2 regions of the Spinactinospora alkalitolerans genome follow, and region 2 is predicted to be linked to the other one. Evidence: predicted binding sites of a transcription regulator. Region 2 holds the regulator's gene; the other holds the start of a gene.
The links. Region 2 encodes HspR, which represses chaperone genes until heat shock. Its sites were predicted from a motif close to ANTTGAGTCNNNNNGACTCAANT; they were not measured.

Region 1 (11,108 bases), 4.8 Mb from region 2:
GCCGGTCATCGTGCGGACGATGTCGAAGACCTTCAGCGTCTGCACCGAGATGGTGATCAGCACGACCGTCACCGTCGGCCAGACCGACGGCAGCGTGATGCGCCAGAAGAGCTGCGGGGACGAGGCGCCGTCGATCCGCGCGGCCTCGGTGATCTCCGCGGGGATCGCCTTGATCGCCGCCGACAGCACCACCATCGCGAAGCCCGCCTGCACCCAGATCAGCACGGCGATGAGCAGCAGCGTGTTCAGCGGCTGGTTGAGCAGCCACTGCTGCGGCTCGCCGCCCAGCCAGACCACCACCTGGTTGAGCACGCCGATCTGATCGGATCCGGCCGGTTCGAACGCGTAGACGAACTTCCAGATGATGCTGGCGCCGACGAAGGAGATGGCCATCGGCATGAACAGCAGCGACTTGGCGACGGACTCGAACCTGGAGCGGTCAACGAGGACCGCGTAGACCAGCCCGGTCGTGGTGGCCAGCACCGGCGCGAACACCACCCACAGCAGGGTGTTGCGCAGCACGATGAGGATCTCGGGCTGGGTGAACATCCAGACGTAGTTGGCCGTGCCGACCCAGGCGTCGCCGGAGCGGCCCATGAACGACAGCGCCGTGGTGCGCACCACCGGGTAGACCGTGCCGAGCAGGAGCAGCAGCGCGGCCGGGCCGAGGAAGAACGCCGCCTGCCACCAGTCGCGCCGCGTCTTGGGGCCGCGGTCGACGACGAGCAGGAGCACTCCGATGACGCCGGTGAACGCCGCGACGCCGATCACCAGCCACAGGAGCTTGGGCAGCTCTTCGAGCAGGGAGAAACCCATTCCATCCCTTTCAGGGGGAGCCGCCCGGGCGCCGGCGCGCCGGCGCCCGGGGCAGGTGCGGACGCTCCTTTAGGAGGAGGGCCAGGAGTCCTCGATGTAGGACAGGGTCTCCGCGGTCTCGTCGCCGTTGATCCAGTTGGTCATGCCGCGCCAGAACGTTCCGGCGCCGACCGCCGCCGGCATGTTGTCGCTGCCGTCGAAGCGGAACACCGTCTCGGAGTCGCGCAGGATCTCGGCGCCGAGTCGGTCGGTCGGGGACTCCAGCGTGTCCAGGTCCAGGTCCTGGTGGGCCGAGAACCAGGCGCCCTCGGCGGCCCGCCGGTCGGCGTAGTCGGCGGTCGCCAGGTACTCCTGGACCGCGACGACCTCGGGGCGGTCGGCGAAGGCGCCGACGAACTCGCCGCCGCCCATGACGGGCGTGCCGAAGTCGGGGTTGATCGGGGGCAGGTTGAACGCGAACGCGTCGCCGTCCTCGGCGACCGTGGTCCCCTCCGGCCACTGGGCGGCGTAGAAGGAGCCCATCAGGTACATTCCGCACTCGTCGTCCAGGATGGGCAGGCCGGCGTCCTGGAAGGAGGTGGTGACGATGCTCTGCACCTCGCCGTGGCCGCCGTTGACGTAGTCGGGGTTGCGCAGGATCCCGTCGACCCGCTCCATGGCGTCGGCGACCTGGTCGTCGTCGAACGGGATCTCGTGCTCGACCCACTGGTCGTAGACCTCGGGGCCGTTCTGCCGCAGCATCACGTTCTCGACCCAGTCGGTGGCCGGCCATCCGGTCGCGTCACCGGATTCGATGCCCGCGCACCACGGCTTGACGCCGTCGTCGGCCATCGCGTCGCTGAGTTCGATCAGTTCGTCCCAGGTCTGCGGGACCTCGTAGCCGTTGTCGGAGAAGAAGCCGGGGGAGTACCAGACGAAGGACTTGACGTTGGCTCCCAGCGGGGTGCCGTAGAGCTCGTCGCCGACGGTGGCGTAGTTCAGCCAGTCCTCGCTCCAGCCGGCCTCGGCCTTCTCCTGGACGCCCTCGGGCGCCGGCAGCGCGTCCCCGGATTCGGCGAAGCGCTCCAGCAGGCCGGGCTGGGGGAAGAAGGCGAGGTCGGGGGCGTTGCCGCCGTCGACCTTCACCTGGACCTGGGCCTCGAACTCGCCGCTGCCCTCGTACTGGATGTCGATGCCGGTGCAGGAGGCGAAGTCCGCCCACGCCCGCTGCATCCGCTCGCCCTCCTCGTCGCGGATGGAGGCGTAGACCTCCACGCTGGTGCCCTCGTGGCCCTGCCACTCCTGGAAGTCCTCGCAGTCCGCGGATTCGGGGTCGGCCGCCTGGGAGTCGCCCGACAGGTAGGAGCAGCCGCCGGCGAGCAGGATCAGGGGGAGCGAAGCCGCGACGGTGATGCGACTGCGCGGGGATGTGGGCATACGCGTACCTCCGGGGACCGCCCGGCGACTGGTGTAGACCGGGATCGTGAGGTCTGATGGAAGTGGGTTTGGCATGACTTGTCCATATCCGTGTCTGATCCCGGCCGTAACGGTTTCGTCACGTGGTCGTTCGGTCATGGAACCGTGCCGGGATCGAGATCGCTGTCAGCGAACAGAGACAGGGGAACAAAACCAGACTCTTCTTTATTGAGTCCTATTGACTCAATAAGGAGGGTCCCATGACTGACACGCAATCCGGCGTGACGCTGCCCGTCCTGCCGCTCGATGACGACGTGGTCCTTCCCGGCATGGTCGTGCCGGTGGACATCTCCGACTCCGAGGTCCGCTCCGCCGTCGAGGCGGCCCAGGCCGTGGGCGACGGCGCGGCGAAGCCCCCCGGCATCCGCTCGGCGAGCAAGCCGCGGGTGCTGATCGTGCCGCGCGTCGACGGCTCCTATGCGGGCGTGGGGACCGTCGCGGTCATCGAGCAGGTGGGCCGGACCTCCGACGGTGAGCCCGCAGCGGTGCTGCGCGGCACGGCCCGGGCGCGCGTGGGCAGCGGGACCACCGGGCCCGGCGCGGCGCTGTGGGTCTCGGTCGCGGTGCACGAGGAGAAGACCCCCGAGGGCGGCCACCCGGGCAGGGTGCAGGAGCTGGCCCGCGAGTACAAGACGCTGCTGACGACCTACCTGCAGAAGCGCGGCGCCTGGCAGATCCTCGACGGCGTCCAGCAGCTCGACGACCCGAGCCGGCTCGCCGACCGCGGCGGCTACTCCCCGTTCCTCAAGACCGCCCAGAAGCTCCGGCTGCTGGAGAGCTACGACGTCTCCGAGCGGCTGGGCGACCTCATCGAGTGGACCCGCGAGTACCTGGCCGAGCTCGACGTCACCGAGACGATCAACAAGGACGTCCAGGAGGGCGTGGACAAGCAGCAGCGCGAGTTCCTGCTGCGCCGCCAGATGGAGGCCGTCCGCAAGGAGCTCAACGAGCTGTCCGGAAAGCCCGGCAGCGAGGAGGAGGACTACCGCGAGCGGGTCGAGACCGCCGACCTGCCCGAACACGTCCGCACGGCCGCGCTGGCCGAGGTCGACAAGCTGGAGCGGGCCGGGGACTCCTCGCCGGAGGCCGGATGGATCCGCACCTGGCTCGACACCGTCCTCGACATGCCCTGGAACGAGCGCACCGACGACGCCTACGACATCGCGGGCGCGCGCGGGGTGCTCGACGCCGACCACGCGGGACTCGACGACGTCAAGGAGCGCATCGTGGAGTACCTGGCGGTGCGCAAGCGCCGCGAGGACAAGGGGCTCGGCGTCATCGGCGGCCGCCGCAGCGGTGCCGTGCTCGCCCTGGTCGGCCCGCCCGGCGTCGGCAAGACCTCGCTGGGCGAATCGGTGGCGCGCGCCATGGGGCGGACGTTCACCAGGGTCGCGCTCGGCGGCGTCCGGGACGAGGCGGAGATCCGCGGCCACCGGCGCACCTACGTCGGCGCGCTGCCCGGCCGGATCGTCCGCGCCGTCAAGGAGGCCGGTTCGATGAACCCGGTCGTGCTGCTGGACGAGATCGACAAGGTCGGCAGCGACTTCCGCGGCGATCCGACGGCGGCCCTGCTGGAGGTCCTCGACCCGGCGCAGAACCACACCTTCCGCGACCACTACCTCGAAGTCGACCTCGACCTGTCCGACGTGGTCTTCCTGGCCACCGCCAACACCCTGGACTCCGTCCCGGCGCCGCTGCTGGACCGCATGGAGCTGGTGGAGCTGGACGGCTACACCGAGGACGAGAAGGTCACCATCGCCCGCGACCACCTGCTCCCGCGCCAACTGGAGAAGGCCGGGCTGGAGCCGTCCGAGGTCGTGCTGGGCGACGACGCGCTGCGCACCGTCGCCGGCGAGTACACCCGCGAGGCCGGCGTCCGCGGCCTGGAGCGCTCCATCGCGCGGGTGCTGCGCAAGATCGCGGCGACCGTGGCGCTGGGCGAGCGCGAACTGCCGGTGTCGGTGGGAGCGGACGACCTGCGCGCCTACATCGGCCGGCCCAGGCACACGCCGGAATCGGCCGAGCGGACGGCCGTGCCGGGGGTCGCCACGGGCCTGGCGGTGACCGGCGCGGGCGGCGACGTGCTCTTCGTGGAGGCGTCGCTGGCCGACCCGGAGTCCGGTGCCGGCGGGCTGGCCCTGACCGGCCAGCTCGGCGACGTGATGAAGGAGTCCGCCCAGATCGCGCTCTCCTACCTGCGCTCGCGCGGCGCCGAACTGGAGCTGCCGGTGGGCGACCTCAAGGAGCGGGGCGTGCACATCCACGTCCCGGCCGGCGCCGTCCCCAAGGACGGCCCCAGCGCCGGCGTCACCATGACCACGGCGCTGGCCTCGCTGCTGTCCGGCCGCCCGGCGCGCTCCGACGTCGCGATGACCGGTGAGGTCTCGCTGACCGGCCGGGTCCTGCCGATCGGCGGGGTCAAGCAGAAGCTGCTGGCCGCGCACCGGGCCGGAATCACCACGGTGCTGATTCCGGCGCGCAACGAGCCCGACCTGGACGACGTGCCCGCCGAGGTGCTGGAGCTGCTCACCGTGCACCCGGTGGCCGACGTCAGGGAGGTGCTGGACCTGGCGCTGCGGCCGGCCGGCTCCAGGGAGCCGGTCGCCGCCTGACCGGCGGACGCCGACGCGGGCCGTCCCCCTCGGGGGACGGCCCGCGCGTGTCTTCTCCGCGGCCGGGGCGCGGCGCGCCGGGGCCGCGGTCTCCCATAATTGGACGCATGACCTCTTCGCACGGTGCTGACCACGATCTCCACGTCGCCCTGATCGGCTACGGCAAGGGCGGCGCCGTCTTCCACGCCCCGCTCATCGACGCCACCCCGGGCCTGCGGCTGTCCGCTGTCGTCACGGGCGATCCCGGGCGGCGGGCCGCCGTCCGCGAGCGCTACCCCGACACCGAGGTGATCGCGTCGGTCGACGAGCTGTGGCGGCGCGCCGACGACTTCGAGATCGCCGCCATCACCACGCCCAACGACAGCCACGCCCCGCTGGCCCGCGCCGCGCTGGAGGCCGGCCTGGCGGTCGTGGTGGACAAGCCCTTCGCCCTCACCTCCGCCGAGGCCCGCGAACTCGCCGAGGAGTCGCGGCGGCTCGGCCAGGTCCTCACGGTGTTCCACAACCGCCGCTGGGACAGCGACTTCCTGACCCTGTGGAAGCTGATCGACGAGGGCACCCTCGGCCGGGTGCACCGGTTCGAGTCCCGATTCGAGCGGTGGCGCCCCGAGGCCAAGGAGACCTGGCGCGATCAGGGCGGCGTCGAGGAGGGCGCCGGGCTCCTCTACGACCTGGGGCCGCACCTCATCGACCAGGCCGTCAACCTGTTCGGGCCGGTCGCGAGCGTCTACGCCGAACTCGACTCCCACCGGCCGGGCGTGCGCGCCGACGACGACACATTCGTCGCGCTCACCCACGCCTCGGGCGTGCGCTCCCACCTGTGGATGAGCGCGCTGACCGCCCAGCTCGGCCCGCGGTTCCGGGCGCTGGGCGACCGCACCGCGTTCACGGTCAGCGGCCTGGACGGCCAGGAGCGCCGCCTGGAGCGCGGCGAGCGCCCCGACGCCCCGGACTGGGGCGAGGAGCCCAAGGCCAGGTGGGGCGCGTTCGGGCTCGACGGCGACCTGCGCGCCGTGCCCAGCGAACGCGGCGACTACCCGGCCTTCTACGCCGCCGTCCGCGACGCCGTCGGCGAGGGCGACCCCCTGCCGGTCGAACTGCACGAGGCCGTGCACGGCCTGGAGGTCATCGAGGCGGCCAGGCAGAGCGCCGAAACCGGCCGGGTCGTCGCCCTGGCCGCGGACTGACGGCCGGGCACGGTGGACACGCGGCGGGTATGAGATATCCGATCGCCCGTTCATTGGACGTGTTCACGCCGATTTTCTAGCGTCAGAGGAGTGAGCGACACCGTCAGCGAGACGCCGTCACGGCAGGGCCACCGCGCCGGCAGTTCCGGATACCGGCGCGTCACAGTGGCGATGGTCGCCGCGGGGGTCGCCACGTTCTCCCAGCTCTACGCCGTGCAGGCGGTGCTGCCCGGACTCGCCGGCACGTTCTCGGCCTCGGCGGCGCAGGTGGCGCTCACCGTCTCCCTGGCCACCGGAGGGCTCGCCGGGTTCGTGCTGGTCTGGAGCGGCCTGTCCGACCGGTTCGGACGGGTCCGGGTCATGGCGGTGGCCCTGACGATCTCCACGGTGCTGGGCCTGCTGGCGCCGTTCGCCCCGGAGCTGTGGACGCTGCTCCTGCTGCGCGCGCTGCAGGGCGCCGCGCTGGGCGGGGTGCCGGCCGTCGCGATGGCCTACCTGGCCGAGGAGATCGACCGGGCCCATCTGGGCCGCGTGGTCGGCGTCTACATCGCGGGCAACACCGTGGGCGGGATGGCGGGCCGCCTCGTCGCCGGTGCCGTCGCCGACCTCGGCGGGTGGCGCTGGGGCGTCGGCGCGGACTCGGTGCTGGGTCTGCTCGCCCTGCTCGTGTTCCTCTTCGCGATCCCCCGGCCGCGGGGATTCGCGCCCGGGCGCCGGGCCGCGGGAGCGATGGGCATGGGGCGGCGGGTGGCCGCCGCCCTGACGGACCCCGGCCTGCTCGCGCTGTACTGCCAGGGCCTGTTCCTCATGGGGGCCTTCGTCTCCGTCTACAACTACCTCGGCTTCCGGATGGCGGGGGAGCCGTTCGGGCTCTCCCAGACCGTCGTGGCGTTCCTGTTCGTCGCCTACCTCGCCGGCACCGTCAGCTCGGCCGCCGCGGGGATCGTGATCGAACGGGTGGGCCGGCTCGCGGTGCTGCTGGCCGGCGTCGCCGGCATGGTGCTGGGCGCGCTCGCCATGCTGGCGATGTCGCTGCCGGTCATCGTGGTCGGCCTCGTCGTCCTCACGTTCTGCTTCTTCGCCGCGCACGCCACCGCGTCGGCCTGGGTGGGCCGCAGGGCCTCCGGCGAGGTCAGGGCGCAGGCCTCCGCGCTCTACACGCTGGCCTACTACCTGGGCTCCAGCGTGTTCGGCTGGCTCGGCGGCGTCGTCTACGACCACGTGGGATGGGGCGGCGTGGTCGGCTACGTCGCGGCCCTGTGCGCCGCGGCGGCGCTGGCCGGGCTCGTCTTGAGGACGCGGCCGCGGGGCTGATCCCGGCCGCGCGTTTCGCTCGCCGACGGTGCGCACCGTGCGCGGTGTCCGGGAATCCGCGGGCTACCGCATGCGTGTTTCAATCAAATTTCGGTTCCCCACTTGCTTAATCTGCTCAAACTGGTCATGATGTTGCGAATAGATTGCGCGAGATGAGCAGAGGAGCGTTGTGGCACGTCACCAGCGGCTGCTGGACGCCGTCATCGACGGGGTACAGCGGGTCGAGGAGCTCGCCGACGTCCTCGGCGTGAGCCCGTCCACCGTGCGCCGCGGCCTCAGCGAACTCGAACAGGCCGGCAAGGTCGTGCGCACCCACGGCGGCGCGGTCCCGGTGAGCGTCACCGGCGAGCTGTCCTGGACCCAGAAGAGCGAACGCAACGCCGCGGCCAAGCGCCGCATCGCCGAATGCGCCAACACCCTGGTCAACGACGACCACGTGGTGCTGCTCGACGCCGGGAGCACCACGACCTTCGTCGCCGAGCGGCTCGCCGCCCGCTCCGGCCTGACCGTGGTGACCAACGGCATCGGCCCCCTCTGGGCGCTGCACGACGCCGAGGACGTCGAGGTGATCCTCACCGGCGGCCGCGTCCGGCAGCGGCGCGGCTCGATCGTCGGAGACTACGCCCGCGCCGTACTCGACCGGATCACCGCCGACATCGCCTTCATCGGCGCCGACGGCCTGGTGCCCGGGCGCGGCGTCAACTGCTCCAGCTCCGAGCTCGCAGCGATCAAGGAACTCCACCTGCGCAGCGCCCGCCACGCGGTCGTCGTGGCCGACTCCAGCAAGATCGGTGCGGCCCCGTTCCCGCATTGGGCGATCGTTCCCGGTCACTACACGGTGATCACCGACGACGGACTTTCCGAGAAGGCCCGCCGATCCCTCGCCGAGGACCCGCGATGCACCCCCGTCATCGTGTCGCTCGGCTCCGGCCCTCCGGCCGCGGCGCCGGAGGAATCGTAGGAAAGAAGAATCACGACTATGGAATTGCAGCTGCTCGCGGCGCTGGTCCTCGGCGTCGCCGCGGTCGTCGCGCTCATCCTGTGGTCGAGGCTCGACGCGTTCGTCGGGCTGCTGGCCGGCGCGCTGGTGACCGGCGTGGTCGCCGGCGTCCCCGCCACCGAGCTGATCGAGCACATCACCACCGGTTTCGGCAACACCCTCGCCGGCATCGGGATCGTCATCGCGCTCGGCGTGATGATCGGCAAGGTCCTGGAGGAGAGCGGCGGCGCCGACGCCCTGGCCAAGATGTTCGTCCGGCTCGCGGGCAAGGGGCGCGAGGACGTCGCCATGACCGCCACCGGCGCCGTCGTCTCGATCCCGGTGTTCTGCGACTCCGGCTTCGTCATCCTGCACCCGCTGGCCCGCTCCCTGGCCCGCAGGTACGGCAAGCCGCTCGTGGTGGTCTGCCTCGCGCTCGCCGGCGGCCTGTCCGTCACCCACCACATGGTGCCGCCCACGCCCGGGCCGCTGGCGGCGGCCGGCCTGCTCAACGCCGACCTCGGCGCGGTGATCGTGGCCGGCACGCTGTTCGCGGTCCTGCTGATCCCGGTCGTCGTCGCCTACGCGCGCATCGTCGGCCCGAAGCTTGAGTCCCAGCTCGACCCCGACCTCGTCGCGGCGCTCGCCGCCGAGGACGGGCGCGGCGGATCCGGCTCCACGGGAGTCCTCACCGGTGACGGCCGCGACATCGCCGAGGAGCCCGCCGACCCGCCCGTCAGCGCCCTGCGGGCCTGCGTCCCGCTGCTGCTGCCGCTGCTGCTGATCGTCGGCAACACCGTCACCGGCGCCATGTCCGTGCCCCCGGTGGTCGGCGACACCTTCGCCGTCATCGGCAACCCCGCCGTCGCGCTGCTGATCGGCCTGGTCATCGCCGTCTACCTGCTGCCGCCGCGCGGTACCGACCGCAAGACCGTGGTCGGCTGGCTCACCGCGGCCGCCGCATCGGCGGGCATGATCGTCTTCATCACCGGCGCCGGCGGCGCGTTCGGCGAGGTCCTGCGCCAGTCGGGCGTGGGCGACGCGCTGGCCGACGCCGTGTCGGGCTGGCCGGTGCCGATGTTCCTCATCCCGTTCGTGATCGCCAGCTTCGTGCGCGTGGCGCAGGGGTCGGGCACCGTCGCGATCATCACCGCGGCCACGCTGAGCGCGCCCCTCGTCGAGTCCGCCGGCGTCGACCCGACGCTCGCCGTGCTCTCGGCCTGCGCCGGCTCGATCGTCTTCTCCTACTTCAACGACTCCTACTTCTGGGTCGTCACGCGCTTCACCGGCCTGTCCGGCGTGTCGGCGCTGAAGATGTGGAGCGGCATGACCACCGTGCTGTGGCTGGCCACGCTGCCCCTCCTCGGCATCGCAGCGCTCATTCTGAGGTAGGGGACGACCATGGCCCAGATTCTCGTCATCGCCGACGACCTCACCGGCGCCAACGCCACCGGCGCCCGGTTCGCCCGCGCCGGGCAGCGGGTGGCCACCGTCGCGCCCGAGCACGTCACCCGGGCGGCGGAGGACTACGACGTCGTCATCGCCAACCTGGACAGCCGCCACCTGCCCGCCGAACAGGCCGCCGACCTCGTCACCGACGTGGTCGAGGCGGTCTGGCCGGTGAGCCTCGTGGTCAAGCGGACCGACACCACCCTGCGCGGCAACATCGGCGCGGAGCTGGAGGCGGCCCTGCTGGCGGTCCGGGAGCGGACCCCGGCCGCGACGCGGGTGCGGGCGCTGTTCGCCCCGGCCTTCCCGGCATCGGGGCGGGTCACCGTCGACGGCATCCAGTTGCTCGACGGCGTGCCGCTGGAGCGCACCGAGCTCGCGTTCGACCCGCTCACCCCCATGCGCACCAGCGTGATCGCCGACATCGTGGCCGAGCAGACCCGCCTGCCGGTGCGGCACGTGCCGATCCGGCAGGTCACCCAGACCCTGCTCACCGCCGACCTCATGGCCGGGGACGAGCCGATCGTGCTGTGCGACGCGCTCACCGAGCAGCACCTGGCCGACATCGCCGAGGCGGCCGCCGAGGCGCACCGCATCGACGGCACGGTGTGGGTGGCCGTGGACCCGGGGCCGACCGGGGCGCTGCTCGCCGAGGCGCTGCGGCTGCGCGGCCGGGGCGGTTCGGTCGGCCCGCTGCTGGCCGTCGTCGGCAGCGCCACCGAGCTCACCCGCCGCCAGCTCGACGCCGTCGCCCGCACCGGCCCGGCCCGGTTCGTCGACATCGACGCCGCCCGGTTCACCGCCGACGACGCCGGCCACCGCGCCGACCTGGCCCGCGAGCTCGTCGACCACCTCACCACCGCGGTCTTCCCCGAAGTGGTGATCCTGCGCACCGCGACCTCGGCCGGCGACGTCGTCGAGCTGCCCGCCGCGGCCCGCCGGTCCCTGCCCCGCCTGCTGGCCGGGCTGGTCTCGGAGGTCGTACACGAGGTGGCCCGCGACGCCGGATCCACCGGGGTGCCCAGCGGCCTCTACACCAGCGGCGGCGAGGTCACCTCGGCCGTCCTGGACGAGCTCGACGTGCACGCCTTCGAGGTCGGCGGCGAGGTCGTGCCGCTCGCGGTGTACGGAACCCTGAGCGGCGGCCCGCTGGACGGCACCCCCGTCGTCACCAAGGGCGGCCTGGTCGGTGACGACGGAACGATCCTGGAGTGCTTCGGCAAGCTGCGCCGCGCCGTCCAGACCCGGCTGCGCAACGTGCGCGCCGAGGTGTCCGAACACGTCCTCGTCCCCGGC
Region 2 (11,108 bases):
CAAGGATTCCAGGGATGCCAGGGATGCGCGCGCCGATTCGGAAATCGGGAGCGCGGATAAAACGGTGCCAAGACACCAAATCACCTGAATGGTCACGAATTGGGACGCCGGTCCCCGTGTTGACGTAATGATCCGCAACCGACTTGAATCGACGCATCGATCAGGCGCGATTCTCGGTGCGGAGGCCGTTTTCATGGACGGGCAGAGGCTGACGGTGCTGTTCCTACCGGAGAGCGCCTACGGACCGACGAACAACTGCATCGGGATCGGCGACGCCCTGCGCTGCCGCGGGCACCGCGTGGTCTTCGCCGCGGAGGCGTCGTGGAAGGGGCGGCTGGCGGCGCTGGGCTTCGAGGAGGAGCTCGTCGACCTCGCCCCGCCGCCCGCCGACGGGCGGCAGGAGGAGCCGGGGCAGTTCTGGAAGGACTACATCGCCGAAACCTCCCCCGAGTTCCGCAGGCCGACGTTCGACCAGCTCACCACCGTCACCGCCGACATCTACGCCACGCTCACCGAGGGCGCGCGCTACGCCGAGCCCCGGCTCAGGCGGATCATCGCCGAGGTGCGCCCCGACGTGATCGTCGAGGACAACGTGGTGCTGTTCCCGGCCCTGGCCACCGCGGGCGTGCCGCTGGTGCGGATCGCCTCGTGCAATCCGCTGGAGGTCCCCGGCATCGACGTGCCGCCGATCTTCTCCGGCTACCCCTCCAACGACCGCACCCAGTGGCGGCGCTTCCGGGTGGAGTTCGAGCGGACCCACCGCAGGCTGTGGAGCCGGTTCAACCAGTGGGTGCAGACGCAGGGCGCCGGGCCGCTGCCCTATCTGCGCTTCATGCCCGAGGCCGACGTCAACCTCTACCTCTACCCCGAGGTCGCCGACTACGTGGACCGCAGGGAGATGAACCCCAACTGGGTCCGCCTGGAGTCCTCGGTCCGGCGCACCGACGAGCCCTTCGAGGTGCCCGACAAGATCGCGCGGGGCGAGGGGTCGCTGATCTACTTCAGCCTCGGCTCGCTGGGCTCGGCCGACGTGGAGCTCATGCAGCGGCTCATCGACATGCTGGAGCACACCGTGCACCGCTACATCGTCTCCATGGGGCCCCGGCACGAGGAGCTGCGGCTGCCCGCCAACATGTGGGGCGAGGAGTTCCTGCCGCAGACCACGATCCTGCCGCTGGTGGACCTGGTGATCACGCACGGCGGCAACAACACCGTCACCGAGTCCTTCCACTTCGGCAAGCCCATGGTGGTGCTGCCGCTGTTCTGGGACCAGTACGACAACGCCCAGCGCATCCAGGAGCTCGGGTTCGGCGCGCGGCTGGACACCTACCGGGTCACCTTCCGCGAGCTGCACGAGGCGATGGAGCGCCTCCTCGGCAACGCCTGGATGCGCCAGCACCTGCGCGAGATCGGCGCGGAGATCAGGGAGCGCAACGGGCTGGACCTCGCGGCGGACGAGATCGAGCGGATCGGCCGGGTCGGGTGAGGGGCGGGAGGCACGGCCGGTTCCGGTCCCGGAGGACAGAGTGGTGTATCCCATGTGGGCAATTGCACGTAAGAAATCCATCTGACCTGCTATTCAACGGAATCAGGCGCTTTGGGGGTCAACGACCGTCAAATTCTTCCGCCGAAGGCACTGTTGCCGAAGAATTAAAACTGGTACTCACATAGGGGTATGGCTCCCGTGCGCCCAGTGGAATCGCCCGATAGGTCCCATAGGGTGCTAAACGGCTATCCGGTATCAAAAGCGACAGGTGGTGCTCTGGCTGATGGCAGATCGGGAACTGACGGTGCTGTTCATGCCCGAAAGCGCCTACGGTCCGACCAACAACTGCATCGGGATCGGCGACGTCCTGCGCCGGCGCGGGCACCGCGTGGTCTTCGCCGCGGAGGCGTCGTGGAAGGGGCGGCTGGCGCCACTGGGCTTCGAAGAGGCCCTCGTCGACCTCGCGCCACCGCCGGAGGAGGGCGGCGCCGAGCAGGACGCGGGGCAGTTCTGGAAGGACTACATCGCCGAGATCTCCCCGCAGTTCCGCAAGACCACGTCGGAGCAGTTGGAGACGGTGGTCAAGCCCATCTACGAGGAGCTGATCTCCGGGGTCCGCTACGCGGAGCCGCAGCTCAGGCGGATCATCGCCGAGGTGCGCCCCGACGTGGTCGTCGAGGACAACGTGGTGCTGTTCCCGGCCCTGGCCACCGCGGACGCGCCGTTCGTGCGCATGCTCTCCTGCAACCCGCTGGAGATGCCCGGCCCTGACGTGCCGCCGCCCTTCTCGGGCCTGGCCACGGGGGAGCGCCGCGCCGCCACCGCGTTCCACGCCGAGTTCGAACGCACCCACGGGGCGATGTGGGCCGACTTCAACGCCTACGTCCAGGAGCAGGGCGCACCCGCGCTGCCGCACATGCGGTTCATGCCCGAGGGCGACCTCAACCTCTACCTCTATCCCGAAGTGGCCGACTACACCGACCGCCGCCCGCTCGGCGACGGCTGGCACCGGCTGGACTCCTCGGTGCGCCGCACCGGCGGACCCGCGGAGCTGCCGGACCACATCGCCAAGGGCGAGGGGTCGCTGATCTACTTCAGCCTCGGCTCGCTGGGCTCGGCCGACGTCGACCTGATGCGCAGGGTGATCGACGTCCTCGGCGGGACCAGCCACCGCTACATCGTCTCCAAGGGCCCCCGCCACGACGAGATCGAGCTGCCCCCGAACATGTGGGGCGAGGAGTTCCTGTCCCAGACCGAGATCCTGCCGCTGGTGGACCTGGTGATCACGCACGGCGGCAACAACACCGTCACCGAGTCCTTCCACTTCGGCAAGCCGATGATCGTCCTGCCGCTGTTCTGGGACCAGTACGACAACGCCCAGCGCGTCCAGGAGCTGGGGTTCGGGCTGCGCATGGACGCCTACGGCTTCCGGCCCGACGAGCTGCGCGCCGGCGTGGAGAGCCTGCTCGGCAACGTCGGACTCCGCCGCCACCTGGACGAGATCGGCGCCGCGATCCGCGAACGCGAAGGCGTGGTGCGGGCCGCCGACCTCATCCAATCAGCGGCCCGCTGACCGCCGTACCGCGTCCGGGGTGCGGCCGCACCCCGGACGGTCAGGTGGGGGTCGGGACGGTGGCGGGGGTGACGCTCAGGGCGTCCTTGGTCTCGTCGAGGTCGACGACGACCGTGTCGCCCTCCTTGAGGTCGCCCGCGAGCAGCGCCTTGGCGAGCGGGTCGCCGATGGAGGCCTGCACCAGGCGGCGCAGCGGGCGGGCGCCGTAGACCGGGTCGTAGCCGGTGAGCGCGAGCCACTCGCGGGCGGCCGGGGTGACGTCCAGATGCAGCCTGCGGTCGGCCAGGCGCCGGCCCAGCCGGTCGATCTGCAGGTCGACGATCCGGGTCAGTTCGGTCGTGGACAGCGCGTCGAACATGATCACGTCGTCCAGCCGGTTCAGGAACTCCGGCTTGAACGTGTTGCGCACCACCGTCATAACCTTGTCCTGCCGGCCCTTCTCCTCCAGCGCCGGGTCCACCAGGAACTGCGAGCCCAGGTTGGAGGTGAGGATCAGCAGCGTGTTGCGGAAGTCCACCTGCCGGCCCTGGCCGTCGGTGAGGCGGCCGTCGTCGAGCACCTGCAGCAGGGTGTCGAAGACCTCGATGTGCGCCTTCTCCACCTCGTCCAGCAGCACGACGGTGTAGGGGCGGCGGCGCACCGCCTCGGTGAGCTGACCGCCCTCCTCATAGCCGACGTAGCCGGGGGGCGCTCCGACCAGGCGGGACACGGAGTGCTTCTCGGAGTACTCGCTCATGTCGATGCGCACGATCGCCCGCTCGTCGTCGAACAGGAACTCCGCCAGCGCCTTGGCCAGCTCGGTCTTGCCGACGCCCGTGGGGCCGAGGAACAGGAACGACCCCGTGGGCCGGTCCGGGTCGGAGATGCCGGCGCGGGCGCGGCGCACCGCGTCGGAGACCGCGCGCACGGCCTTGCCCTGCCCGATCAGCCGCCTGCCGAGCTCGTCCTCCATGCGCAGCAGCTTGGTGGTCTCGCCCTCCATGAGGCGGCCCACCGGGATGCCGGTCCACGACGACACGACGTCGGCGACGTCGTCCGCGCCGACCTCGTCCTTGACCATGGTGGCCTCGGCCTCGGCCTCCTCCTCGGCCGAGGACGCCTCCTCCACCTGCTTCTCGAGCTGCGGGATCTCGCCGTACATCAGCCGGGACGCGGCCTCGAAGTCGCCGTCGCGCTGGGCGCGCTCGGCCTGGCCGCGCAGGTCGTCCAGGCGCTCCTTGAGCTCGCCGACCCTGTTCAGCCCGGCCTTCTCCTGCTCCCAGCGGGCGACCAGCCCGTTGAGCTGCTCCTGCCGGTCGGCGAGGTCGGCGCGCAGCCGCTCCAGGCGCTGCCGGCTGGCGGGGTCGGACTCCTTGTCGAGCGCCATCTCCTCCATCTTCAGCCGGTCGACGGCGCGCTGGAGCTCGTCGATCTCCACGGGCCGGGAGTCGATCTCCATCCGCAGCCGGGACGCGGCCTCGTCGATCAGGTCGATGGCCTTGTCGGGCAGGAACCGCGCGGTGATGTAGCGGTCGGACAGCGTCGCGGCCGCGACCAGGGCGGAGTCGGCGATCTGCACCTTGTGGTGGGCCTCGTAGCGCCCCTTCAGCCCGCGCAGGATCGCGATCGTGTCGGCCGCCGACGGCTCGTCCACCATGACCTGCTGGAACCGCCGCTCCAGCGCGGCGTCCTTCTCGATGCGCTCGCGGTACTCGTCCAGCGTCGTCGCGCCGACCATGCGCAGCTCGCCGCGGGCCAGCATCGGCTTGAGCATGTTGCCCGCGTCCATGGCGCCCTCGGCCGCGCCGGCGCCGACCATCGTGTGCAGTTCGTCGATGAACGTGACGACCTGGCCGTCGCTCTCCTTGATCTCGGTCAGGACGGCCTTGAGGCGCTCCTCGAACTCGCCCCGGTATTTCGCGCCGGCCACCATCGCCGACAGGTCCAGCGAGACGAGCCGCTTGCCGCGCAGCGACTCGGGCACGTCACCGGCCACGATGCGCTGCGCCAGGCCCTCGACCACCGCCGTCTTGCCGACGCCGGGCTCGCCGATGAGCACCGGGTTGTTCTTGGTCCGCCGCGACAGCACCTGCACGACCCTGCGGATCTCGGAGTCGCGGCCGATGACCGGGTCGAGCGCGCCGGAGCGGGCCTGCTCGGTCAGGTCGACGCCGTACTTCTCCAGCGCCTGGAACGTCTCCTCCGGGTTCTCCGAGGTGACCCTGCCGTGCCCGCGCACCCGCTCGAACGCCTCCAGCAGCGCCTCGGGCGCGGCCCCGGCGCCCTTCAGCAGCTCGGCGGCCCCGCCGCCGTCGGCGGCCAGCCCGACCAGCAGGTGCTCGGTCGAGACGAACTCGTCCTCCATCTGCTTGGCGCGCTGCGCCGCGGTGTTCAGCGAGATGATCAACTGCCGTGAGCTGGCCGGAGCGCTCACCGTGGCGCCGGCGGCCTTGGGCAGGCCCGCGATGGCCTCCTCGATCTGACGGTTCAGTTCGTCGGGATTGACCCCGACCTCCTTGAGCAGGGGCCGGATGATCCCCTCGCCCTGGTTGACGAGGGCGGCCAGCAGGTGGACCGGCTCGACCTGCGGGCTGCCGTCGGTGGTCGCGCGCCGGAGCGCGACCGACAGCGCCTCCTGGCTCTTCTTGGTGAGTTTGTAGTCCATGCCTCGCCGCCCCCTCTGACCGAGTCGTCGCCTCCCCTTCCGCACGGCCTCGCCGGCCGCGAACCGGCGGGAACGCGGCCCGTGAGGTCGGGACCGGTGCTACTGCTCCGGCGGATGGGGAGGTGTCGTGTTGAAGATCGTGACGCGGGTGCGCCGCACCGGGAGCAGTTCGCCGCCGCCGGAGCGCCCCGAGGTGCGCCGGGTGACCGCGGTGCGCGCCGCGTCGAGTTCGTTGCGCAGGTGGAAGAGGTGTTCGCGCAGCTCGGCCACCTCGCGTTCGAGTTCCAGGATGCGCTTGATCCCCGCGAGGTTGATGCCGTTCTCCTGGGACAGCCGCTGCACCTCGCGGAGCTGCTGGATGTCGCGCATGGAGTAGCGCCTGCCCCGCCCCGCCGCACGGCCGGGGGACACCAGGCCGAGCCGGTCGTACTGCCGCAGGGTCTGCGGGTGCAGCCCGGACAGCTCCGCGGCCACCGAGATGACGTAGACCGGGGTGTCGTCTCCGAAGGCGGGGTGGTTCATGGTTGTCACGCCCCCTTAGCGCGTGCTTCCAGATCGCTGCGCGGATCCTGGTCGGCTGTCGCGGCGCGGAAGTTCTCCAGTGCCTCCCTGGCCGCGCCGTTGAGGTTCTGCGGCACCGCGACCTCGACGGTGACCAGCAGGTCGCCCGCTGTGCCGTCGCGCCGCTGGGTCCCCTTGCCCCTGACCCGGAACGTGCGGCCGTTCGGGGTGCCCGGGGGGATCTTGACGGTGACCGGGAGGCCGTTGAGCGTGGGCACCCGGACATCGGCGCCCAGCGTCGCCTCGGGGAAGGTCACCGGGACGGTGATCGTCAGGTTGTCGCCGGTCTTGCCGAACAACTGGTGCTGCTGCACGTGCACCACCACGAAGAGGTCTCCGGCCGGCCCGCCCCGCTCGCCCGGCGCTCCCTTGCCCTTGATCCTGATCCTCTGGCCGTCGGTGACGCCCGCGGGGATTCGGGCCTGGATCGTGCGGGTGCTCTTGCCGCGCCCGCTGCCGTGGCAGGTGGCGCACGGGTCGTCGACGACGAGGCCGCGGCCCTTGCACTCGCTGCACGGCTCGGACAGCGAGAAGCCGCCCAGGTTCTTGTTCTCGTGGCCGGTGCCCGAGCACTTCGGGCACACCCGCGGCGTCGTCCCGACCTTGGCGCCGGTGCCCTGGCAGGTCGGGCAGGCGGACTCGCTGGTGAGCTGGAACGACCGGGTGACGCCCTTGGCGGCCTCGGTGAAGGTCAGCTTGGTCTCGGTCTCCACGTCGGCGCCGCGCCGGGCCTGCGTGCTCGCGCGCCCGCCGCGGCCGCCGAACAGCCCGCCGAACAGGTCGCTGAGCCGCTCGCCGCCCCCGCCGGCGGTGCCGGTGCCCTGGCCGAACAGGTCGCCGAGGTTGAAGTCGCCCGCCCCGGTGCCTCCGCCCGGCCGGTAGGAGCCGCCGAACAGCGAGCGCGCGTCGTCGTACTCCTTGCGGCGCTTCTCGTCCGACAGGACGTTGTAGGCCTCGGAGATCTCCTTGAACCGGTCCTCGGCGGCGCTGTCACCGGTGTTGGCGTCGGGATGGTACTTGCGCGCGAGCTTGCGGTAGGACTGCTTGATCTCGTCCTTCGTGGCCGTCTTTGAGACTCCGAGGACCTTGTAGTAGTCCTTCTCCAGGTAGTCCTTGGTGCTCATCGACGCTTGCCTTCTCCCGCTTCGTCCTCGGTTGTCGGTGGGCCGGGGCCGCGCGCGAATCCCCGCGCCCGGATCCGAGCGCGCCCCGGGGGCCTGCCCCGGGGCGCGCTCCGCTGCTACCTCTGCTGTTCGCCGTCTGCTCCGTCCTCGGCGGCGCCCTCGACCGGGCCGGGACCGGCCCCGGCCGCCGCCTCGGGCTCGGCCGCCTCGCCGGCGGCGGCGCCCTCCTCCTCGTCCGGGCCGGCCACGACCACGCGGGCCGGGCGGAGCACCCGCTCGCCGACGAGGTATCCGGGCTGGAACACCTCGATGACGGTCGGGACGCTCACCTCGGGCGAGGGGACCATCGTCAGGGCCTCGTGCACGTTGGGGTCGAACTCGTCGCCCTTCTCCGCGTACTTCTTCAACCCCAACTTGGCGACCAGCGACTCCAGCGACTCGCCGACCGACTTGAACCCGCCGGCCAGCTCGTCGTGCTCGCGGGCCCGGCCGATGTCGTCCAGCACCGGCAGCAGCTCGCCCATCACCTGGGCCAGCGCCTGCTCCCGGACGGCGGTCCGGTCCCGGTCCACGCGCTTGCGGTAGTTGGCGTACTCCGCCTGCAGCCGCTTGAGGTCGTTGGTGCGGTCGTTGAGCTGCTCGCGCAGCAGCGCGAGTTCGGCGTCATCGACGACCGTGACCTCGGTCTCCTCGGCCTCCTCGGGCTCGACCGCATCGGCCTCGGAGCCCGGAGCGGGCTCGGCGGCCCCCTCCGGGGTGCGCAGCTCGCCGGTCTCGGGATCGATGCGCCGCTTGTCGCGGATCACCGGCCCCTGCCGTTCCTCGCCGTTCTCGTTCTCCGGCGACGCCATTGGCTACGCCTCCTCCCTCACCGTCTCGGACTCAGGCGTTGCCTTCGCGCTTGCCGTTGTCCTCGTCGACGATCTCAGCGTCAACGACGTCGTTGTCCGCGTCGGCCTGGGCGCCGCCGGCCGCCCCCTCGGCGCCGGTGGGCGCGTCGGCGGTCTGCTGGCCCTGCTGGCCGTAGATGGCGGAGCCGATCTTCTGGCTGGCCAGCGCGACCTTCTCGCTCGCCGACCGGATGGCCTCGATGTCGGAGCCCTCCAGCGCCTTCTTCAGCTCGGCGACGGCGTCCTCGGTCTCGGTCTTCACCTCGGCCGGGACCTTGTCCTCGTTGTCCTTGATGACCTTCTCGGTCTGGTAGACGAGGGACTCGGCGTTGTTGCGGACCTCGGCCTCCTCGCGGCGCTTGCGGTCCTCCTCGGCGTACTGCTCGGCGTCGCGGACCATCTTGTCGATGTCCTCCTTCGGCAGGGAGGACCCGCCGGAGATGGTCACCGACTGCTCCTTGCCCGTGCCGAGGTCCTTCGCGGTGACGTTCACGATGCCGTTGGCGTCGATGTCGAAGGTGACCTCGACCTGCGGGACGCCGCGCGGCGCCGGGGGCAGGCCGGTCAGGTCGAAGACGCCCAGCTTCTTGTTGTACTGGGCGATCTCGCGCTCGCCCTGGTAGACCTGGATCTGCACCGAGGGCTGGTTGTCGTCGGCGGTGGTGAAGATCTCCGAGCGCTTGGTCGGGATCGTCGTGTTGCGCTCGATGAGCTTGGTGAACACGCCGCCCTTGGTCTCGATGCCCAGCGACAGCGGGGTCACGTCGAGCAGCAGGACGTCCTTGACCTCGCCCTTGAGCACACCGGCCTGCAGGGCGGCGCCGATCGCGACGACCTCGTCGGGGTTGACGCCCTTGTTCGGGTCCTTGCCGCCGGTCAGCTCCTTGACCAGCTCGACGACGGCCGGCATGCGGGTGGAGCCGCCGACCAGGACCACGTGGTCGATCTTGTTGACGTCGATGCTGGCGTCCCGGATGACCTGCTGGAACGGAGCCTTGGTGCGCTCAAGGAGGTCGGAGGTCAGCCGCTGGAACTCCGCGCGCGTGAGCTTCTCGTCCATGTGCAGGGGGCCCTCGGCCGAAGCCGTGATGTAGGGCAGGTTGATCGCGGACTCGCTGGAGCTGGAGAGCTCGATCTTGGCCTTCTCCGCCGCCTCGCGCAGCCGCTGCAGCGCCATCTTGTCCTTGGACAGGTCGACGCCGTTGCTGTTCTTGAACCGCTCGACCAGCCAGTCGACGACCGCCTGGTCCCAGTCGTCACCGCCGAGGTGGTTGTCGCCGTGGGTGGCCTTGACCTCGACCACGCCGTCGCCGACCTCCAGCAGGGAGACGTCGAAGGTGCCGCCACCGAGGTCGAAGACGAGGATGGTGGCCTCGTCCTCCTTCTCCAGGTGGTAGGCGAGCGCGGCGGAGGTGGGCTCGTTGATGATGCGCAGGACGTTGAGCCCGGCGATCGTGCCCGCTTCCTTGGTCGCCTGGCGCTCGGAGTCGCTGAAGTAGGCCGGGACGGTGATGACCGCGTCGGTCACCTCTTCGCCGAGGTAGGCCTCGGCGTCCCTCTTCAGCTTCTGCAGCACGAACGCGCTGATCTGCTGCGGGGTGAAGGTCTTGTCGTCGATCTCGGTGGACCAGTCCGTGCCGATGTGGCGTTTGACCGACCGGATGGTCCGGTCGACGTTGGTGACCGCCTGGCGCTTGGCCACCTCGCCGACGAGCACTTCACCGTTCTTCGCGAAGGCCACGACGGACGGGGTGGTCCGGGCGCCTTCGGCGTTGGCGATGACCGTGGGCTCGCCGCCCTCCAGGACCGAGACGACCGAGTTGGTCGTCCCCAGGTCGATGCCGACCGCACGTGCCATGAGTACGTCCTCCGTCAAGGTTGAGTCTTACAGGCGCAGTATTGCTTCAGGTTTCGTCTGCTGTCAAATCACTTGAGCCAGGTGGACTCAAGGGTGCCCGCATACGGGGTCAACGCGGGAGACGCGGAGGTTGTTCCCGATCGTCGCCGATCGGGACGCTCTTCGCGCGCCCGATCGCAGAACCCCGGGACATCCAAGGGGAGATCCCGATCCGGCTCAGGGGCGGAACCGGGGGCCGGACCAAGGGGCGGATCAGGGGAGGGATCCGGGAGACGACCGGTCGTGCGCGCTCGTGCGGACCCGTGTGAACTCGGTGGGGGCGCACTTCACTAACCTGGGACCGGACAACCAGGCATCCCGTCCGGTCGGTTCAGGGCCGGGTGCCGTGACGCGTTGACCCGCTCGGTATTACTCGCTAGTAACATTGAGTGGACCTCCGGTGTGTGGCGCACCGGATCACGACAGCATGATGGGAGGCCGCGGGCGATGCTCTACCTGGTTCTGGGGATCATCACGACCGCCTTCGCCGTGGTCGGGGTAGTGGTGTGGGCCTATGGCATCCGCCAGATGGTCCGCACCGTGGGCGTCGGCCGTCCGGTGGAAGCCGCTCGGAAGGCGGACTTCGGCCGGCGAATCACGAACACGCTGATCGAGACGCTCGGGCACACGCGCATGCTCAAATGGCGCTGGATCGGCGTCGCCCACTGGTTCATCATGGTGTCGTTCCCGGCCCTGGTGTTCACGGTGGCCGAGGCGCACGGCGAGGTGTGGGACCCCCACTTCCACCTGCCGATCATCTACGACTGGCCGATCTACGGCGTCTTCATCGAGGTCGTCGCCGCCGCGAGCCTCGTCGGCATCATCGGGCTGACGCTCTACCGCCGGCTCAGGGGGCCCAAGCGGATCGGCCGCAAGTCCAAGTTCGACAACTCCCGGCACTGGACGGCCTACTACGTCGAGGCCTACATCATC

Region 1: the regulator HspR is predicted to act here: its motif matches at 2,438-2,460, upstream of lon (endopeptidase La).

What each region holds. Positions count from the first base shown of each region.
Region 1 is NZ_JACCCC010000001.1:4,959,163-4,970,270, reverse strand. It holds gene HDA32_RS22060 (carbohydrate ABC transporter permease) at 1-816, opposite strand, end outside; gene HDA32_RS22055 (ABC transporter substrate-binding protein) at 886-2,232, opposite strand; gene lon (endopeptidase La) at 2,472-4,883, shown strand; gene HDA32_RS22045 (Gfo/Idh/MocA family oxidoreductase) at 4,991-6,070, shown strand; gene HDA32_RS22040 (MFS transporter) at 6,242-7,384, shown strand; gene HDA32_RS22035 (DeoR/GlpR family DNA-binding transcription regulator) at 7,554-8,345, shown strand; gene HDA32_RS22030 (GntP family permease) at 8,364-9,755, shown strand; gene HDA32_RS22025 (four-carbon acid sugar kinase family protein) at 9,765-11,108, shown strand, end outside.
Region 2 is NZ_JACCCC010000001.1:122,260-133,367, forward strand. It holds gene HDA32_RS00680 (glycosyltransferase) at 194-1,486, shown strand; gene HDA32_RS00685 (glycosyltransferase) at 1,770-3,059, shown strand; gene clpB (ATP-dependent chaperone ClpB) at 3,100-5,703, opposite strand; gene HDA32_RS00695 (heat shock protein transcriptional repressor HspR) at 5,803-6,225, opposite strand; gene dnaJ (molecular chaperone DnaJ) at 6,231-7,388, opposite strand; gene grpE (nucleotide exchange factor GrpE) at 7,505-8,239, opposite strand; gene dnaK (molecular chaperone DnaK) at 8,271-10,136, opposite strand; gene HDA32_RS00715 ((Fe-S)-binding protein) at 10,623-11,108, shown strand, end outside.